4 regions of the Chromobacterium sp. CCUG 76385 genome follow, and region 4 is predicted to be linked to each of the others. Evidence: predicted binding sites of a transcription regulator. Region 4 holds the regulator's gene; each other region holds the start of a gene.
What was found. Region 4 encodes FNR, which switches genes on or off when oxygen is low (the NO sensors DNR and NnrR bind a similar motif). Its sites were predicted from a motif close to TTGATNNNNATCAA; they were not measured.

Region 1 (4,604 bases), on a different contig from region 4:
ACGCGATCCACTCACCAAACGTCAACAGCCCCTAGCCCGGTTTTTTACCGCCGCTTGGCCTATGTTCAAAGAGTCTTCGCCGCGGATGGGGATGCCGCGCGCGGGGTGGAACGCATTGGAGAGGCTATGGGGAAGAGCATTGACGGCTTGATCGATCGCTTAGGCACGCCGCGTCCGCCTTTGGGCGGCACAGCCGCGGTGTCCCAACGTCGCGTCAGCGCGGCGCTGTCTGGCGATCTTGCTTTGGAGTTGATGGCCTTGGCGGCGGTGTTTGAAAACAGCAGCGAAGCCTTGGCTGGGGAATTGTTGGGCGCCGCCATCGCGGATGCCTGGGAGGCGCTGGATGATAGCCAGATGCTGCGCGCCACCCAGGCTTGCCGCGACATCTTGAGCGGCGCGGGGGACGGAGGCCTGCGCAGGCATTAAGTCGAAGTTTGGTGGAACGGGGCGAGGGGACGACGCAGCCGTTTTGCACGGCGGAATGCCGCAGGGTCAATACGCTTTTGCATCTGGCAACGCAAAGGGAGGCAATGATGGGATTGGCCTTGAAAACCCTGCTGACCGCGCTGGAGAGCCAGCGCGTCGGCAATCTCGATTCAGGAGCGGAGCTGGATATGCCGACGGTGCGCGTGCTGGAGGTGCCTTTGGATCTGACGGCCTGCCGCGAGCTGCGCGTGTTGGCGCATGTGTTCAATGGCGAGCAGTCGGCTTTGGCGGCGGCGGTGCTGCGCGCCGCCTTGCTGGATATGCAGGCGCATCTGGACGATGAGCTGGATCAGCTGGCGCATTTGGCGCGCAACTCGCTGGATGATTGCCAGTCCTGATGGCGGCAGCGCAATAACAGGCCGGACAGCGATGTCCGGCCTTTTGTTTGGGCGCGGCGGAAGGCCTACAGCAGCATTTCTATGGCCTTGGCCAGTTCGGCCGGCTCGGTCTGCGGCGCATGGCGGGCGACCACGCGTCCTTCGCGGTTCACCAGAAACTTGGTGAAGTTCCACTTGATCATTTCCATGCCCAGCAGGCCCGGCTGCTGATGCTTCAGATAGCGCCACAGCGGATGGGCGTCGTTGCCGTTGACCTGGATCTTGTCGGCCATCACGAAGTCCACGCCGTAATTCTTCTGGCAAAAGTCGCCGATCTCGTCAGCCGTCCCCGGCTCCTGCGCGCCGAACTGATTGCAGGGGAAGCCTATCACCGTCAGCCCCCGGTCGGCGTAGTCGGCGTGCAGCTGCTGCAGCCCGGCATATTGCGAGGTGAAGCCGCAGCGGCTAGCGGTGTTGACCAGCAGCAGCACGCGGCCGCGGTAGTCGGTCAGCGATTGTTCGGCGCCGTTCAGGCGACGGAAGGAGAAGTCGTAGATGTCCATCAGGTCCCTTTGTTTGCGTGAGCAGGCAAGCATGCGTGCGGACTTAGGGCCTGGCAAGGGGCGGAGCATAAAAAGGGGGCGTAGCGGCAAGGGGGAACCGCGACGCCCCAAGAAGAAACAGCTTGCTGTGCAAAGGGTCGGCACAACCGGGATGTCAGCTAACCCTTTGTTTAGCCTAGAACAGTTGGCGGAAATTGCGAGAGGGTTTTTTTGCGGCCGCCGCAAATGCGACAGGATGGCCGGGGCCATCCTGTTTGGACAATCGTACGAAAGTATGGTCAGGGGCGGGGCAGGGTAACGCCCACCTGGCCCTGGTATTTGCCGGCGCGGTCCTTGTACGACACGTCGCAGATTTCATCGGATTCGAAGAACAGCACCTGTGCCACGCCCTCGTTGGCGTAGATCTTGGCCGGCAGCGGGGTGGTGTTGGAGAACTCCAGCGTGACGTAGCCTTCCCATTCCGGTTCGAACGGGGTGACGTTGACGATGATGCCGCAGCGGGCATAAGTCGATTTGCCCAGGCAGACGGTCAGCACATTGCGCGGGATGCGGAAGTATTCCACGGTGCGCGCCAGCGCGAAGCTGTTCGGCGGGATGATGCAGTAGCCCTTGCCGGAGACTTCCACGAAGGAGTTGGGGTCGAAGTTTTTCGGATCGACGATGGTGCTGTTGATGTTGGTGAACACCTTGAACTCGTCGGCGCAGCGGATATCGTAGCCGTAGCTGGACGTGCCGAAGGAGATCAGCTTCTGGCCGTCTTCGTCCATCTTCACCTGATTGGGCTGGAACGGCTCGATCATGCCTTGTTCCGCCGCCATCCGGCGAATCCACTTGTCCGATTTGATGCTCATAGTCGTTGGCCCATATGTCGTTTAACGCAATGGCTGCGATTTTAACCGTTTAGCGCGCCGCGCGGTATGGAATTGACCGCGGAGAGCGTGGGCTGGCGCGCTTGACCTTGATCAAGCCGGCCCGCGATTGCGGCAAATTGTCGCAAGAGACGAGGAGGTGATTCGATATACTAATGCAAATTATTCCCGTTATTATCAGGACAAGAACCATCATGTCGTCCCTGGACATCTTTCCCGCCGGCGCCCACGGCATCGTCGAGCGGCTGAATCTGGCTGAAGAAGCCTTCCGCCGCGTGGCGGCTTTCGGCCTGGTGCCGGGCTGCCGTTTCCACTTGCGCAAGGCCGCGCCCTGGGGCGGCCCCTTGCTGCTGGAAGTGGGCGCCACCCGCTTCCTGTTGCGCCGCAGCCTGGCGCGCCATATCGAAGTGAGGGCGGCGGCATGAAGCGGTTTGCCCTGATCGGCCTGCCCAATACCGGCAAGTCCACCTTATTCAACCGCTTGACAGGCATGTCGCAGCGCGTGGGCAACTGGCCCGGCCTGACCGTGGAGCTGATCAGTTCGCGTCTGCTCTTGGGCGGCAAGATGGTGGAGCTGATCGACCTGCCCGGCGTCAACGATCTGACCGGCTATACCGACGACGAGGCGGTGGTGCGCGACGTGCTGCTGTCCACGCCGTTTGACGGCGCGGTGCTGGTGCTGAACGCCAGCCAGCTGGACCGCCAGCTGCCGCTGGCCTTGCAAGTATTGGCCAGCGGACTGCCCTGCTTGGTGGTGTTGAATATGGCGGACGAGGCCAAGCTGCTGGGCGTGACGGTGGATGCCGACGCGTTGGCCGAGCGCCTGCAGGCGCCGGTGGCGCTGGTGTCGGCCAAGCGTATGGAAGGCTGGCCCAAACTCAACGCCGCCTTGAACCAGCTGGCCGCGCAGGATGGCCCCGCGGTGCGCGCGCAGCTGGATAAGGTGCCGGAGGCGCAGCGCGCCATCGACATGGCCCGCCGCAAGCTGGAAGGCTGCTGGCGCTTGCCGCCGGTGCTGCCGGTGCTGCTGACCGAGAAAGTGGACCGCTGGCTGCTGCACCCGTGGCTGGGCCTGCCCTTGTTCTTCGCCTTCATGGCCTTGCTGTTCAATCTGACCTACCAGATCGGCACCCCATTGCAGGATGCCGTGGGCGGCGCGCTGGACTGGGTCAAGGACCAGGCGCTGGCGCCGGCTGTCGCCTCGCTGCCGGCCATCCTGCAGAGCCTGGTGCTGGACGGAGTGTGGCAGGGCGTGGCGACGGTGCTGACTTTCGCGCCGATTCTGTTCGTCTTCTTCGTGCTGATGGCGATGGTGGAGGACAGCGGCTACCTGGCCCGCGCGGCCTTCCTCACCGACGCGATGATGGCTAGGCTGGGACTGGACGGCCGCGGCTTCGTGATGCAATTGATGGGCTTCGGCTGCAATGTGCCGGCCATCCTCGGCACGCGGGTGATGCGCGAGCGCAAGCAGCGGTTGCTGACCATGCTGGTGATCCCGTTTTCGCTGTGTTCGGCGCGCTTGCAGGTGGTGGTGTTCTTCGCCGGCATTTTGTTCAGCAAGACGCAGGCGCCATGGGTGGTGTCCGGCCTGTATCTGATGACTTTCGTCGCCGCCATCATCACCGCCTGGGTGTTCAAGCGCCGCTACCGCGGCGACGAGGCCTTCCTGCTGGAAGTGCCGCCGTACCGGCTGCCGGGCGCGCGCCACATGCTGACGCGCGCGGTGAGCGAGGTGAACGCCTTTCTGCGCCTGGCGTCCACCTTCATCCTGGCCGGCGTGGTCATGGTCTGGCTGCTGACCCACATCCCGGCCGGCCACGACAAGACTCTGGCCTACGCGCTGGGCGAGACGATGTCGCCGGTGCTGGACCCGATAGGCATCCGCGCGGAGCTGGCGGTGGCGCTGCTGTTCGGCTTCATCGCCAAGGAGATTCTGCTGGGCAGCCTGGCGGTGATTTACGGTGTGTCCGAGGCCGGCTTGGGCGGGGTGCTGGTGCAGCATCTGGACTGGGTGTCGGCGATGAGCTTCCTGATCTTCACGCTGGTGTATGTGCCTTGCCTGTCCACGGTGGCGGCGATGCACCGCGAGTCCAAGGATTGGCGTTTCACCGCGATGTCGGTCGCCTGGTCGGTGCTGTTGGCCTGGACGCTGTCCTTCGCTTTCTATCAGGGCGTGCATCTGATGCGCTGAGCGCCTAGAATGACGGCTTGAATCACCAAGAACAACAGGAAACGATCATGCAAGGCGATCCCCAAACCCTGGCGCTGCTCAACGACCTCTTGGCCGAGGAGCTGTCCGCCGCCGACCAGTATTTCATCCATGCCGAGATGTACAAGGACATGGGGCTGGACAAGCTGTTCGAGCGGAT
Region 2 (4,604 bases), on a different contig from region 4:
AGCACGGATTCATAAGCTTGCTGTTTATGGCGGCAAGCTGGATCGCGGCTGGATGGCTATCGTGCGGAATTCATGAATAAAATCAGCTTGTTGATTTTTAGACTAGCACCATTAGCATTTTATTGTAAACCTGGCGGGCGCGATTCCGCCTGCCGGGCGGCGCGGCGCGGCGCGGCGCGGAGCGGCTTGACAGCCCGCGCCGGCTTCGCCAACCTGTCGCGTTTATGGGACGGCCCTGGCCGGGAGTGGACATGATTCGAGTGGATGTTTTGCTGGTGGAACAAGGACTTGCCGCGTCGCGCACGGCGGCGCAGAACCTGATTGCCGCCGGCCGCGTCAGCTGCCGGGGACAGGTAGTCGGCAAGCCCAGTCAGAAATTCCCGGCGAATGAGGCATTCGACATCGTGGCCGACGAGGCCGACCGTTTCGTCTCGCGCGGCGGCCTGAAGATGCAGGGCGCCTTGGCGGCGGCCGGCCTCGCCGTGGCCGGCTGGAGCGCGCTGGATGTGGGCCAGTCCACTGGCGGCTTTACCGACTGCCTGCTGCAGTCCGGCGCGCGCCGGGTGGTAGGGGTGGATGTGGGGCACGAGCAATTGCACGCCAGGCTGCGAGAGGACGCCAGGGTGCGCTACTTCGAGGGCGTCAACGCCCGCGCGCTGGATCACGCGGCGCTGTTGGCAGCCAACGACGGCGACGGCTTCGACCTGATGGTGTGCGACGTGTCCTTCATCTCGCTGAGCCTGGCGCTGCCCTCGGCCTTGCCGCTGCTGAAGCCGGGCGGCCGCTTGCTCAACCTGGTCAAGCCGCAGTTCGAGGTGGGACGCGAGGGCTTGTCCAAGGGCGGCATCGTCCGCGACGAGAGCCTTTACCCGCTGGTGCAGGACAAGATTAACCGGGTGTTGGCCGAGCAGAACATGCAGGTGCTGGCCTGGTTCGACAGCCCGATCAAGGGCGGCGACGGCAATCACGAGTTCTTCGTCCACGCCGTCCGCCGCTGAAACCAGAAACGGCCCGCGCAAGGCGGGCTTAATCGACGCTGATGTCGTCGTCGTCCTGGCTGCGCACCACCAAGAGCGGCAAGTGGCTGCGGCGCAGCACGTCTTCGGCGAAGCTGCCCAGGAACAGATGGGCCAGGCCGCTGCGGCCGTGCGTGCCCAATACGATCAGGCTGGCTTGCTGCGAGCGGGCATAGCCCAGCAACAGGTCGGCCAGGTCATGGCCGCCTTCCCAGCTTTTTTCCATATGGCTGACCACATTGGTCAGGCCGGCGTTGCGGGCGATCTGCTGCGCGCGCGCCAGCGCTTCCTCGCCCTGCTTCAGCACCAGGTCGTAGCCCGGGTCGCCGGCGTAGACGCCCAGGCTGTCCACGGCCAGGTCGCGCAGGCTGGCGATATGGATCAGGGTCAGGCGGGAATCGGCGAATTTCGCCAGGCGGATGGCCTCGTTCAAGGCCTTGTCGGAATTATTGCTGCCGTCTATCGCGGCGATGATGTGGCTGTACATCGGCGGCTCCTTGGCATACATCTGCTTGGTGGGATGACTTCAGCATACCGCGGCATGGCGGGCCTTGTCTTGCGGGGCGAGCGCGGGTGTTGATCCAAAGCAATGAAACGAAAACCCCTGGATGGCGAGGGATGCCTGTGGATAAGCCGCGCTGTCGACGCGCGCCCCTCCCCCTTCGGCCCGAGAAACCCCGGCGAAACAGTTTTGCGACAGGGGAAGTTAAGCCGCCGCTTTTTGATCGGCGGCGCCTGGCGCAAGACTGTTTCGTCGGGGTTTCTCGGGCCGTCGGGGTCGCCTGGGGTGGTCAGGGGGCTGGCGAGACAGCCCCCTGACACGTCCGGCGGGCGGAACCGCCTTGAAAATCATCGTCCGCGCAGCGGACTCCGTCGATCTCATCGGCGGCTGGCGGAGTCGGTCAGACCAAGAACCCCAAGTACTGCCGCTCCCAACTGGTGATCTGGCGGTGGTAGTCGTTCAGCTCCACCTCCTTCACCGCCAGATAGGCGCGGCAAAAATCGGCGCCGAACAGGGCTTCGGCCGCATCGCCGGCCGCCATGGCGGCGCAGGCTGCGTCCAGCGTGGACGGCAGGCTGGCGGCCTGCTGCTTGAACACATTGCCATGCGCCGCTTCGTCCGGCGTCAGGCCTTGTTCGATGCCGGCCAGGCCGGCGCCCAGGCTGGCGGCCAGCGCCAGATAGGGGTTGGCGTCGCAGCCGGGCAGGCGGTTCTCCACCCGGCGCGCCTCCGGCCCCGATACCGGCACCCTCAGGCCGACCGAGCGGTTGTCCAGGCCCCAGCTCAGATTGACCGGCGCCGCCATGCCCTTGACGAAGCGGCGGTAGGAGTTGGGGTTGGGGCAGAACAGCGGCATCAGTTGCGGCAGGAAGCGCTGCAGGCCGGCGATGAAGCCGAAGAAGGCCGGGCTGGCCGAGCCGTCGGCCTGGCTGAATACATTGGCGCCGCGGCGGTCCACCACGCTCTGGTGCAGGTGCATGGAGCTGCCGGGCTGGCCGGACAGCGGCTTGGCCATGCATACCGCGCTCAGGCCGTGGCGATGGGCGGTTTCCTTCAGCGCGGTCTTGAACAGGAAGGTGTGGTCGGCCAGCTGCAGCGCGTCGCCGTGCTTCAGATTGATCTCGAACTGGCTGGGGCCCATCTCGTGGACGCAGGTATCGGTGGCGATGCCCAATACCTCGCAGGCGCGGTAGAGGTCGTCGAAGAACGCTTCCAGTTCTCCCAGGGCGGAGAAGCCGAAGGCGTCGAAGCCGGTTTCGCGGCGGCCGCAGGGCAGCGCCGGCGGCTGGAACGGCTGGGCCGGATCGCCATGGGCGGCGAACAGGTAAAACTCCAGCTCCGGGGCGACGATGGGCGTCCAGCCGCGGGCGGCGTAGCGCGCCAGCAGCTGTTTCAGCACGGAGCGCGGCGCCAGCGGCGACAGGCTGCCGTCGTGGTCGACGCAATCGCAGATCACCAGCGCGCGCGGCGTCTTGGCCCAGGGGACCAGACGCAGGGTATCGTAATCCGGCAGCAGGGTGACGTCCGGATCGTGTTCGCCATAGAAGCTGTAGTCGGGGAATTCGCCGACACAGCTTTGCAGCGGTACCGCGCGGGCGATGCGCAGCTGCTGCCCTTTGATGAAGGCGGGAGCGGGCAGCGTCTTGCCACGGGGGAAACCGTGTACGTCGGCGAAGGCGAGTTCGACATCTCTCGCCTTGCTCTGTTGCAGCCATTCGATGAGGCCTGCCGGCATGCGGGCATCAGACATACTTTTCTCCACTGAAGCGTGCTGGGGTTCCTGTCTGTCCTCAGTTTTTCTTCTTGCTGTCATGGAGCGTTTGCCCGCAACCATTATGCCAGCCGCAACGGCGGCGGCAAGTGTCTTGCTGCCTACAGGCGGAAACGGCCGACGGTTTGCTGCAGGTTGGCGGCCTGCTGATCGATGGCGCGCACCGCCTCCACCGCGTGGCTGACCGAGTTCTGCGTTTCCTCCACCACGCCGGCCACCTGCTCGACATTGCCGGCGATATTGGTGCCGGCCTGGCTCTGCTCGCCCATCGCCACCACCACATTGTGGACATTTTCCAGCGCGCTGCTGGCCTGTTGGCTGATGGCTTGCAGCGTGTCGGCCGCCTGCTTGACCTGCTCTACGCCGGACTGCACCGCCGGGCGGATCTCGTCCATGCGGCCGGAGACATTGCCGGTCTCGTCGATGACCGCCTGCACGATGCTGCTGATCTCATCGGTGGCGCTGGCGGTGCGTTCGGCCAGTTTACGCACCTCGTCGGCCACCACGGCGAAACCGCGGCCCATCTCGCCGGCGCGCGCCGCCTCGATGGCCGCGTTCAGCGCCAGCAGATTGGTCTGGTTGGCGATGTCGCGTATGGTCTCGGCGATGCTGCTGATGCTGCGGCTGCGCTCGGCCAGCTGCGCCACCATGTCGCTGGCGCCATGCACCTGGTCGGCAATGCGGCGGATGCCTTCGGCGGCGTCGCCGGCCAGCGTCTGGCCCTGGCGCGCCAGCTCGGCGGTGTCGCGGGCGCCGGTTTCGGTGTCGCGGGTGCTGGCGCTGACGTGGTCTATGCTGACCGATAGCTGCTCGATGGCGGCGGCGGCCGAGGTGGTGGACGAGCTGGCGATGCCGGATACCTCATGCACCTTGTCCATGTCGCGCGTCAGCTGGTGGCAGGACTGGTTGATGCTGGCGCTGGCGCGGCCGATTTCCTCTATCATGCCGCGCAGCTTGCCGCGCATGTCGCGCATGGCGCCGAGCAGGCTGTCGCCATCGCCCTTGACCTGAATGTCCACGCTGAGGTCGCCGTCGGAGATGGCCTTCACCACCTCGGCGGCATAACGCGGCTCGCCGCCCAGCGACTGCAGTATCGAGCGCGACATCCAACCCACCAGCACGCCTAGCACCACCACGCACAGCACCGCCACCAGCAGCAAGCGGCGCGCTTCGCTCCAGAACAGCTGGTCGATGTCGTCGATGAAGATGCCGGTGCCGACGGTCCAGCCCCAGGGGTCGAAGCGGAACACGCCGTTCAGCTTGGGGAACTCCTCGCTGCCGCTGCCGCGCTTGGTCTGGATCACCAGCACGCCAT
Region 3 (4,604 bases), on a different contig from region 4:
AGCTGTCTTCGGCGTCTGCTATCAACGGCGTTTGATTGAACAGGCGCGACAGCGGCAGCCTGTCGTCGGCGTAGATGCCGGGTGCCCGCAGGATGGTCAGCGCGCGGCCATGACGGATGGCGAAGCGGCGCAAGGCCGTTTCGGCGTCGGCCCGCCGCCAGGCGCGCTCGTTGTGCGGCCGCAGTGCCGCGGTCTCATCCAGCCAACGGCCAGCGGCGTCGCCATACACGCCGCTGGTGCTGATGTACACCCATTGCTGTGGTATGCTGTCCGCTTTTGCCAGCGCGTACAACAACTTGCGCATTCTCGGGTCGCTTTTGCCGCTAGGCGGAGGCGGGGCGGTCAGCAGCGCGGCGTCGGCCAAGCCGGCCAGCCGTCCCAGGCTCGCGGCGTTGTCCAGATCGCCGAGCATTGGCTGGGCGCCCAGCGCGCGCCAACGCGCGGCGGCTTCTTCGGTCCGGCAGAGGACCAATACCCGCCAGCGGCGCAGCAGCAGGGGGAGGGCGCGCCGAGCGACATCGCCGGCGCCTATGATGAGCAAGGTACGCATGGTGTGCATTTTAGCCAGAATTCAGGATTGAGATACGACATGACTTGCCAGGTGAAAGTGCTCCCGAGCGGGCATACATTCGGTGTGGAAGCGCACGAAACGATTCTTGAGGCCGCCCTGCGTCAGGGCGTGGGCCTGCCATACGGCTGTCGCGACGGCGCCTGCGGCGCTTGCAAAGGCAAGGTGGTTGAGGGCGAGGTCAGCCAGGACGGTTTCCAGGAAAAGGCCTTGACCTCGGCCGAGCAGGCCCAGGGCATGGCTTTGTTCTGCTGCGCGCGGCCGCGGGGCGATGTCAGCATCGAGGTGCGCGAGGTGACCGGCATGGGCGACATTCAGATCAAGACGCTGCCGTGCCGCGTGGAAAAAATCGAGAAAATCCACGACGTGGCGGTGCTGAAGCTGAAGCTGCCGGTGTCGGAGCGGCTGCAATTCCGCGCCGGCCAATACATTGATATTTTGATGAAGGATGGCAAGAAGCGCAGCTTCTCCATCGCCAACGCGCCGCACGACGATGCTTTCCTGGAGCTGCATATCCGCCATCAGCCGGGCGGCTCGTTCTCCGAGTATGTGTTCCATGAGATGAAGGAGCGCGAGATCATGCGCTTCAAGGGGCCGATGGGCTCGTTCTTCCTGCGCGAAGAGTCCGACAAGCCGATCGTCTTCATCGCCAGCGGCACCGGCTTCGCGCCGGTCAAGGGCATCATCGAGCATGCCATCCAGCACGGCATCACCCGGCCGATGACTTTCTATTGGGGCGCCCGCACCAAGGCGGATTTGTACATGGCGGAATTGGCCGAAGGCTGGGCCGCCGCGCATCCGCACATCCAATATATCCCGGTGCTGTCGGAAGCCTTGCCGGAAGACAACTGGACGGGCCGCACCGGCTTTGTGCACCAGGCGGTGCTGGAAGACTTCTCCGATCTGTCCGGCCACCAGGTGTACGCCTGCGGCGCGCCGGTGATGGTGGAGGCGGCGCATGGCACCTTCACGCGTGAGCGCGGCTTGCCGGAGGACGAGTTCTTTTCCGACGCCTTCTTCCTGGCCAAGGATATGGGCGGCGGAAAGTAGACAAGCTGCTGATCTGTTTATGAAAAGCCCCAGGCATGGACCTGGGGCTTTTTGTTTGTCATGCGAGGATGCATCGGATTGACATGGGTCAATTTCAACATCGTTAAAGTGGTTATTATGTCGTTAGCAAGGGCGCTTAGGCGCGGAACCTGCGAGGAGAACACGATGGAGCTGCTGACCCTGATGGTATCGGACGATGTGGGCCGCCTCAGTCTGTTGACGATAGTGGTGGCTACGCTGGTAGTGATCGGCGCGGTTTGGGTGATCTTCAAGAACATCAACAAGCCGGGCAAGTAAGGATTCATTCCCGTAGTTTTGGCATTTCCTCTTGATGTGTGTGTTGGCGGATACGGTGGTGGGCCGTATCCGCCTTTTTTTTCTCCTGCCGCGCGGGAGAGCGCCTGCTATTCTTCAAGTCCATGATTGATTTGTAAATTTTCCGCAGTTTTTGCGCTGGATCATGTTGTCCGCCATCCCGCCTTTTCTTTTCATTCAGACTTTCTATCTTGAATGTTGTTGCTGAGCCGGCCGCTGTTTTCATGATTTTCCGCCGTATCGCATGACGCCTTGTTGCAAGCTTTGGTCGCATCCGCAGTAGGTCGGCATTTTGTCCATCATGAGCGCTTGATGTAAGTCAATCGAGCCGACGACTCGTCTGGAGACCCTGAATTAACGGGGTATACCATAATTTCAGATGATAAGAATTTAATAATGAATAACGGTTTACATCCCTGATCGGAGAATGAAAATGTCTACTGAAACTGCAAGCCAAGCCGGCGTAGCCGAGGGCGGATCGCCCAGGCTGAAGCTAGGCGCGCTGACGGCGCTGGTCGTCGGCTCGATGATAGGCGGCGGCATCTTCTCGCTGCCGCAGAACATGGCGGCCGGAGCAGGCGCCGGCGCCATCCTGATAGGCTGGGCCATCACCTTCGTCGGCATGCTGGCGTTGGCCTTCGTGTTCCAGATGCTGGCCTCGCGCAAACCGGAGGTGTCGGGCGGCGTCTACGGTTATGCCAAAGAGGGTTTCGGTGACTATATGGGCTTCAACTCGGCCTGGGGTTACTGGATTTCCGCCTGGATCGGCAATGTGTCGTACTTTGTGGTGATGTTCTCGGCCCTGGGCTTCTGGATTCCGGCCTTCGGCGACGGCAACACGCCCACCGCCATCATCTGCGCCTCCGTCGTGCTGTGGTGTCTGCACTTCCTGGTGCTGCGCGGCGTGCATGGCGCGGCCTTCATCAACACCGTCACCACGGTGGCCAAGCTGGTGCCGCTGGCCTTGTTCATCGCGCTGATCGTGTTCGCCTTCAAGGTCGATACCTTTAATCTGGACTTCTGGGGCAACGCCAAGCTCGGCACCATCGTCGATCAGGTGAAGAGCACCATGCTGGTGACGGTATGGGTGTTCATCGGCATCGAAGGCGCTTCGATGTTCTCCGGCCGCGCCGAAAGCATGAAGGATGTGGGCAAGGCGACCGTGATCGGCTTCTTGCTGACCATCGCGCTCTTGGTCGCCGTGTCGGTGCTGTCGCTGGGCGTGATGACCCAGCCGGAACTGGCCGCCCTGAAGAACCCGTCCACCGCCTATGTGCTGCAAAAGGCCTTCGGCACCTTCGGCGCCAACCTGATGAACGCCGGTCTGGTGATTTCGGTCGGCGGCGCCTTGCTGGCCTGGACCCTGCTGGCCGCCGAAGCGCCTTACCTCGCCGGCAAGGACGGCGTGATGCCCAAGGTGTTCGGCACCCTGAACGCCAATGAAACCCCGGCCGCCTCGCTGTGGCTGACCAATGGCCTGATCCAGCTGTTCCTGCTGATCACCCTGAAGAGTTCGGCCGGCTACCTGGCGCTGCTGTCTCTGGCCACCTCGATGATCCTGATTCCTTACCTGCTGTGCGCCGGCTACTCGCTGTTGGTGGCCAAGCGCGGCGAAGGCTACGCCCAGGGCGAAAGCACCGCCAAGGAATTCTGGACCGCCGCGCTGGCCACAGTGTATGGCGCCTGGCTGATCTACGCCGCCGGTCCCAAGTATCTGTTCCTGTCCATGGTGCTGTACGCGCCGGGCCTGCTGTTCTACCTGTGGGCCAAGAAAGAGCAGGGCCAGAAGCCGTTCAACCTGATCGAAGCCGTGCTGGCCGCCATCGTGGTGGTCCTGGCCGTGATCGCCGTCTACATGCTGGCGGTCGGTCAGATCGGTCTGTAAGCGAAAGATTTCGAAACCAGTCGTGGGGGCGGATAGCCCGCCCCTGAAGTCAAACAAGACTCAAGGAGTATCGTTATGACCAAGTTTGGTGTTCATTCCGAGTGTGGCAAGCTGCGAACCGTGATGGTGTGTCGTCCCGGACTCGCCCATAAGCGCCTGACTCCGGACAACTGCCACGATCTGCTGTTTGATGACGTGATCTGGGTGGAGCGCGCGCAGAAGGACCACGCCTACATGGTCGAACAGATGCGGGCCCGCGGCATCGAGGTGGTTGAAGTGCACGATGCGCTGGCCAAGGTGCTGGACGACAAGGCCGCCCGCAACTGGATCCTGGACCGCAAAATCAAGGCCGACAACGTGGGTATCGGCATGCTGCATGATCTGCGCAGCTGGCTGAACGAAATGCCCTCGTCCCAACTGGCCGATCACATGGTGGGCGGCATCGCCAAGTTTGAACTGCCGTTCGACCCGAAAGGCCTGTTCGGCGGCTATCTGGATCGTTCCGATTTCGTGCTGCCTCCGATTCCGAACAGCTTGTTCCAGCGCGACCCGTCTTGCTGGATTTACGAAGGGGTGACGCTGAACCCGATGTACTGGCCGGCTCGGCGCCAGGAAACGCTGGTGCTGCAATCCATCTATCAATTCCACCCGATGTTCGCCGGCAAGGTCAATGTATGGTGGGGCGGTTGCGATAGCGATCACGGCCCGGCCACGCTGGAAGGCGGCGACGTGATGCCTATCGGCAACGGCGTGGTGCTGATCGGCATGGGCGAGCGCACCAGCCCG
Region 4 (4,604 bases):
CGATGCGCTAAACATCTGTTATCATTACCGATGTTCCAGGCATGCCTCCTTCGAACTATCCGCAGAGGAGCGTGATTGGCTGGCGGCGCGGCTATCCCAAGCCGATACGGCGCAAAACGAGCGCGAGGCGGCAGCAGACGCGGTTCAGACCCTGTACTTCATCGCCGCGCGCGATATGCCGATCTGGCAGGACAAGGGCGGCAATTTCCATGACGGCCCGGCCGAAGGCCGGATGGATTGCGTGGACCACAGCAGCAACGTCACCACCTTTCTGCGCTACCTGGATAGCCAGGGCTGGTTGAAATTCCACCATGCGGCGCCACCTGAATGGCGCGCGCCGCATATCCTGGACTTGCACTACACCGGCGTGCTGCACGACAACACCGCCAATCAGGACTGGGCGGTGGACACTTGGTTCAAGGATTTCGGGGAACCGCCCGTGGTGGTTCCCCTTTCAGTTTGGATGACGGGTTACGAGCCACCGGCCGTACCCGAGCCTGTCAAACAGGCAAGCAACAGCAAGGAAGGAAGCACCCCGTGACGGGTAAGAAACGCATCGTCGTCGGCATGTCCGGCGGCGTGGATTCGTCGGTAACGGCCTGGCTCTTGAAGCAGCAGGGCCATGAAGTGATCGGCGTGTTCATGCAAAACTGGGAAGACGACAACGACGACGAATACTGCTCCATCAAGCAGGACGCGCTGGACGCGATGAGCGTGGCCGACATCGTCGGCATCGACATGGAAATCGTCAACTTCGCCAAGGAATACAAGGACCGCGTGTTCTCGTACTTCCTCAAGGAATACTCGGCCGGCCGCACGCCGAATCCGGACGTGCTGTGCAATGCCGAGATCAAGTTCAAGGCCTTCCTCGACTACGCGATGGAACTCGGCGCCGACTGCATCGCCACCGGCCACTACGCGCGCAAGATGGAACAGGACGGCGTCCATTACCTGATGAAGGCGGTGGACCACACCAAGGACCAAAGCTACTTCCTGTACCGCTTGCAGCAGCATCAGCTGGCAAAAGCCATCTTCCCGCTGGGCGACATCAAGAAGACCGAAGTGCGCCAGCTGGCCGAGCAAGCCGGCCTGCCCACCGCTGCCAAGAAGGACTCCACCGGCATCTGCTTCATAGGCGAGCGGCCGTTCCGCGAGTTCCTGCAGCGCTATCTGCCCACCTCCCCCGGCCAGATGGTGACGCCGGACGGCAAAGTCGTGGGCGAGCACATCGGCCTGATGTACTACACGCTGGGCCAGCGCAAGGGTTTGACGATTGGCGGCAGCAAGGACGGCAACGGCGAGCCGTGGTTCGTCGCCGGCAAGGACATCCCGGACAACAAGCTGATCGTGGTGCAAGGCCACGACCACCCGCTGCTGCTGAAGCCGACGCTGTCCATGGCCGATCTGAGCTGGACGCTGCCGGACGCGCCGGCGCCAGGCGACTACAGCGCCAAGAACCGCTATCGCATGGCCGATGCCGCCTGCTCGCTGTCGCCCATCGTGGACGGCCAGGCCAGCCTGCGTTTCCAGGAGAAGCAATGGGCCGTCACCCCAGGCCAATCGGCTGTGCTGTACCACGGCGACATCTGCCTGGGCGGCGGCATCATCCGGTAAGCCCTGGCGGCGGCCATCATCCACGGGCATGAAAAAGGCAGGTCAATGACCTGCCTTTCGCTTTTCCATCAAGCCGGAATCAGTGCCCGTTGGCGTGAGAACAGCCGGAGATCAGGTTCTTCAGATCGTCCACTTTCACCAGCTGGATATGCTTGTGATCGACGGCGATCCAGCCCTGCTGCTGGAACTTGGACAGCGTGCGGCTGACGGTCTCCAGCTTCAGGCCGAGGAAGCTGCCGATCTCCTCGCGGCTCATGCGCAGGATGAAGTCGTTGGCGGCGAAGCCGCGGGTAGACAGGCGCTGCGACAGATTCAGCAGGAAGGCGGCAATGCGCTCCTCCGCCTTCATGTTGCCAAGCAGCAGCATGACGTTCTGGTCGCGCACGATTTCGCGGCTCATCAGCCGGTAGAAATGATGCTGCAGGCTGGGGATGTCGCGGCTCAGCGTCTCCATGCGGCCAAACGGCAGCTCGCACACCTCGCTGTCCTCCAGCGCGATGGCGTCGCAGCTGTGGTTGCCGGTGGAAATGCCGTCCAAGCCCATCAGTTCGCCGGACATCTGGAAACCGGTGACTTGTTCGCGGCCGTCCTGGCTGGCGACGCAGGTTTTGAAGAAGCCGGTGCGCACGGCGAACAGCGACTTGAAAGACTCGCCGCTATGGAACAGGTACTCGCCTCGCTTCAGACGGCGGCTCTGCCGAATCACCGTATCGAGCTGGCTCATCTCCTCGCGATTGAGGCCAACCGGGAGACACAGCTCGCGCAAACTACAGCTGGAGCAAGAGACTTTCAAACTATGCAGGGGTATGTGGTTGTGTTCTGACATGCTGTATGGGCTGCAAGCCGGTAAAGGTTGACCCTTATCAATACTGAGTTCACGGGTTTTCCGCAAATTTACCAGTACACCAGAAGTTTTTCCATCAGAAAACGACATGAAAACCACCCATCCTTATTCTCCCGCTCATTTTGAGTTTGATCGCGAGCTGATCGAACGACTGGATGGCTCAGGGCCGCGGTACACATCGTACCCGACCGCGGATCGCTTTACATCCAATTTTTCCGAAAGCGACTATCTGCTCCGCTTGAAGCAGCGCCGCATCGGCGCCAACCGCAAGCCTTTATCGCTTTACGTGCACATACCGTTTTGCAACACGGTCTGTTTCTACTGCGCTTGCAACAAGATCATCACCAAGGACAAGAGCAAGGCCGACATCTATCTGGACTATCTGGAAAAGGAAATCCGCCTGGTGGCCGAGCAGCTTGGCTGCCGCGAAAAAGTCATCCAGCTGCACTTTGGCGGCGGCACGCCCACTTTCCTGTCCGATGCCCAGCTTGAACGATTGATGGGCATGCTCTCCACCCATTTTGAATTCATGCCAGATGGAGAATATTCCATAGAGATAGATCCGCGCAAGGTTTCGCGCGAAACGATGCAAAAACTGGCGAAATATGGCTTCAATCGCATCAGCGTCGGCGTGCAGGACTTCGAGCCGGCGGTGCAGAAGGCGGTCAACCGCGTTCAAAGCGAAGAGGAAACCCGCGCCGTGATCGAAGCCGGACGCTCGGCCGGCATCCAGTCGGTCAGCCTGGACCTGATCTACGGCCTGCCGCTGCAGACGCGCGAATCGATGCTGCGCACGCTGGAAACCGCGCTGGCGCTCGACCCGGACCGGCTGGCGCTGTACAACTACGCCCACCTGCCGACGGTATTCATGCCGCAGCGCCGCATCCATGAGGCCGACCTGCCGCCTGCCGGCGTCAAGCTGGACATCCTGCAGGACGCGGTGAAGATGCTGACCGATGCCGGCTATGTATTCATCGGCATGGATCATTTCGCCAAGCCGGACGACGAGTTGGCCGTCGCCTTGCGCCAGGGCCGGCTGCAACGCAACTTCCAGGGCTATTCCACCCACGCCGACTGCGACATGCTGGGCTTCGGCGTGTCATCCATCGGCAAGATCGGCGCCTGTTACACGCAGAACGACAAGACGCTGGAAGGGTATTACGCCGCGCTGGATCAGAAAAAGCTGCCGGTGGTGCGCGGCCTGACGCTGGACAACGACGATGTGCTGCGCCGCACCATCATCCAGGGCCTGATGTGCCGCTTCTCGCTGTCCGTGGAGGCCATCGAGGAAATCTACGGCATTAATTTCGCCCAATACTTCACCGAAGAAATGCCGCAGATCCGGGTTTTCCAGCAGCAGGGCCTGTTGTCCTTCGACGGCGACTTCCTGATGGTGGAGCCCAAGGGCCGTTTCCTGATCCGCAATATCGCAATGATCTTTGACCGGCACCTGCGCGAACGGCAAACCCACGCCCGTTATTCCAAAACCATCTGATCCACCCCCCCTCGCGCCTCTGGCGCGAGATTTCATGCCTGCGCGCCTTGCCCGGACACAAGCGGCAAGGCGCGCGCAGCCGGCCCCATCCAGTCGCCTCCTCTTCCACGGCCAGCGCCGCCCGATACTGTCTCCCGCGCGATAGCGGCCCGTCTGTAAATCACTATGATTTAGACTTGCATTAAGCAATTCCACTTATACAGTTGAAGGATAGGGAACTTCATTCCGCCACGTTTTGCCCTCCAGCGTTCCTGCGCGGGCAATACGGAAGGAGTATCGCCATGACCACCCCCATCGTCCGGCTGATGCAAGGCCTCAGCTATCCCAAGCGTTTTGCCGTCATCGGACTGCTGTTCGCCTTAGCGCTGCTCTACTTGGTCTACGCCCTGTATCGAACCAATCAGGACAACATCGAGTCCACCAACAAGGAAAAAATCGGCGTCGTTTATATGCAGCCGCTGACCGCCTGCCTTGCCGCCGCGCAGCTGCAGCAAGAACTGGCGGTGCGCGCCGCGCTGGGCGACAGCCAGGCCCGCAGCGGCCTGAGCGATGCGACTCAGCAACTGCAGACCAAATGGCAGGCCTTGAAAACGGTCAACGATCAGATTGGCGGCACACTGAACAGCGACAGCGCCTGGAAAGACACGCTTG

Region 1: the regulator FNR is predicted to act here: its motif matches at 2,319-2,332, upstream of QUG01_RS08560 (FeoA family protein).
Region 2: the regulator FNR is predicted to act here: its motif matches at 1,593-1,606, upstream of QUG01_RS12275 (universal stress protein).
Region 3: the regulator FNR is predicted to act here: its motif matches at 1,697-1,710, upstream of QUG01_RS17495 (DUF3149 domain-containing protein).

What each region holds. Positions count from the first base shown of each region.
Region 1 is NZ_JAUCGU010000009.1:97,367-101,970, forward strand. Features, by position in the region: gene QUG01_RS08540 (hypothetical protein) at 127-426, shown strand; gene QUG01_RS08545 (hypothetical protein) at 546-824, shown strand; gene QUG01_RS08550 (glutathione peroxidase) at 890-1,366, opposite strand; gene dcd (dCTP deaminase) at 1,645-2,217, opposite strand; gene QUG01_RS08560 (FeoA family protein) at 2,430-2,660, shown strand; gene feoB (ferrous iron transport protein B) at 2,657-4,426, shown strand; gene bfr (bacterioferritin) at 4,474-4,604, shown strand, end outside.
Region 2 is NZ_JAUCGU010000017.1:29,967-34,570, forward strand. Features, by position in the region: gene QUG01_RS12270 (TlyA family RNA methyltransferase) at 252-998, shown strand; gene QUG01_RS12275 (universal stress protein) at 1,027-1,503, opposite strand; gene QUG01_RS12280 (glutamine synthetase family protein) at 1,919-3,268, opposite strand; gene QUG01_RS12285 (methyl-accepting chemotaxis protein) at 3,391-4,604, opposite strand, start outside.
Region 3 is NZ_JAUCGU010000036.1:6,554-11,157, forward strand. Features, by position in the region: gene QUG01_RS17485 (NAD(P)H-binding protein) at 1-550, opposite strand, end outside; gene QUG01_RS17490 (CDP-6-deoxy-delta-3,4-glucoseen reductase) at 590-1,618, shown strand; gene QUG01_RS17495 (DUF3149 domain-containing protein) at 1,784-1,915, shown strand; gene QUG01_RS17500 (hypothetical protein) at 1,920-2,159, opposite strand; gene arcD (arginine-ornithine antiporter) at 2,367-3,818, shown strand; gene QUG01_RS17510 (arginine deiminase) at 3,894-4,604, shown strand, end outside.
Region 4 is NZ_JAUCGU010000011.1:21,006-25,609, reverse strand. Features, by position in the region: gene QUG01_RS09455 (hypothetical protein) at 1-541, shown strand, start outside; gene mnmA (tRNA 2-thiouridine(34) synthase MnmA) at 538-1,614, shown strand; gene fnr (fumarate/nitrate reduction transcriptional regulator Fnr) at 1,694-2,440, opposite strand; gene hemN (oxygen-independent coproporphyrinogen III oxidase) at 2,547-3,953, shown strand; gene QUG01_RS09435 (methyl-accepting chemotaxis protein) at 4,235-4,604, shown strand, end outside.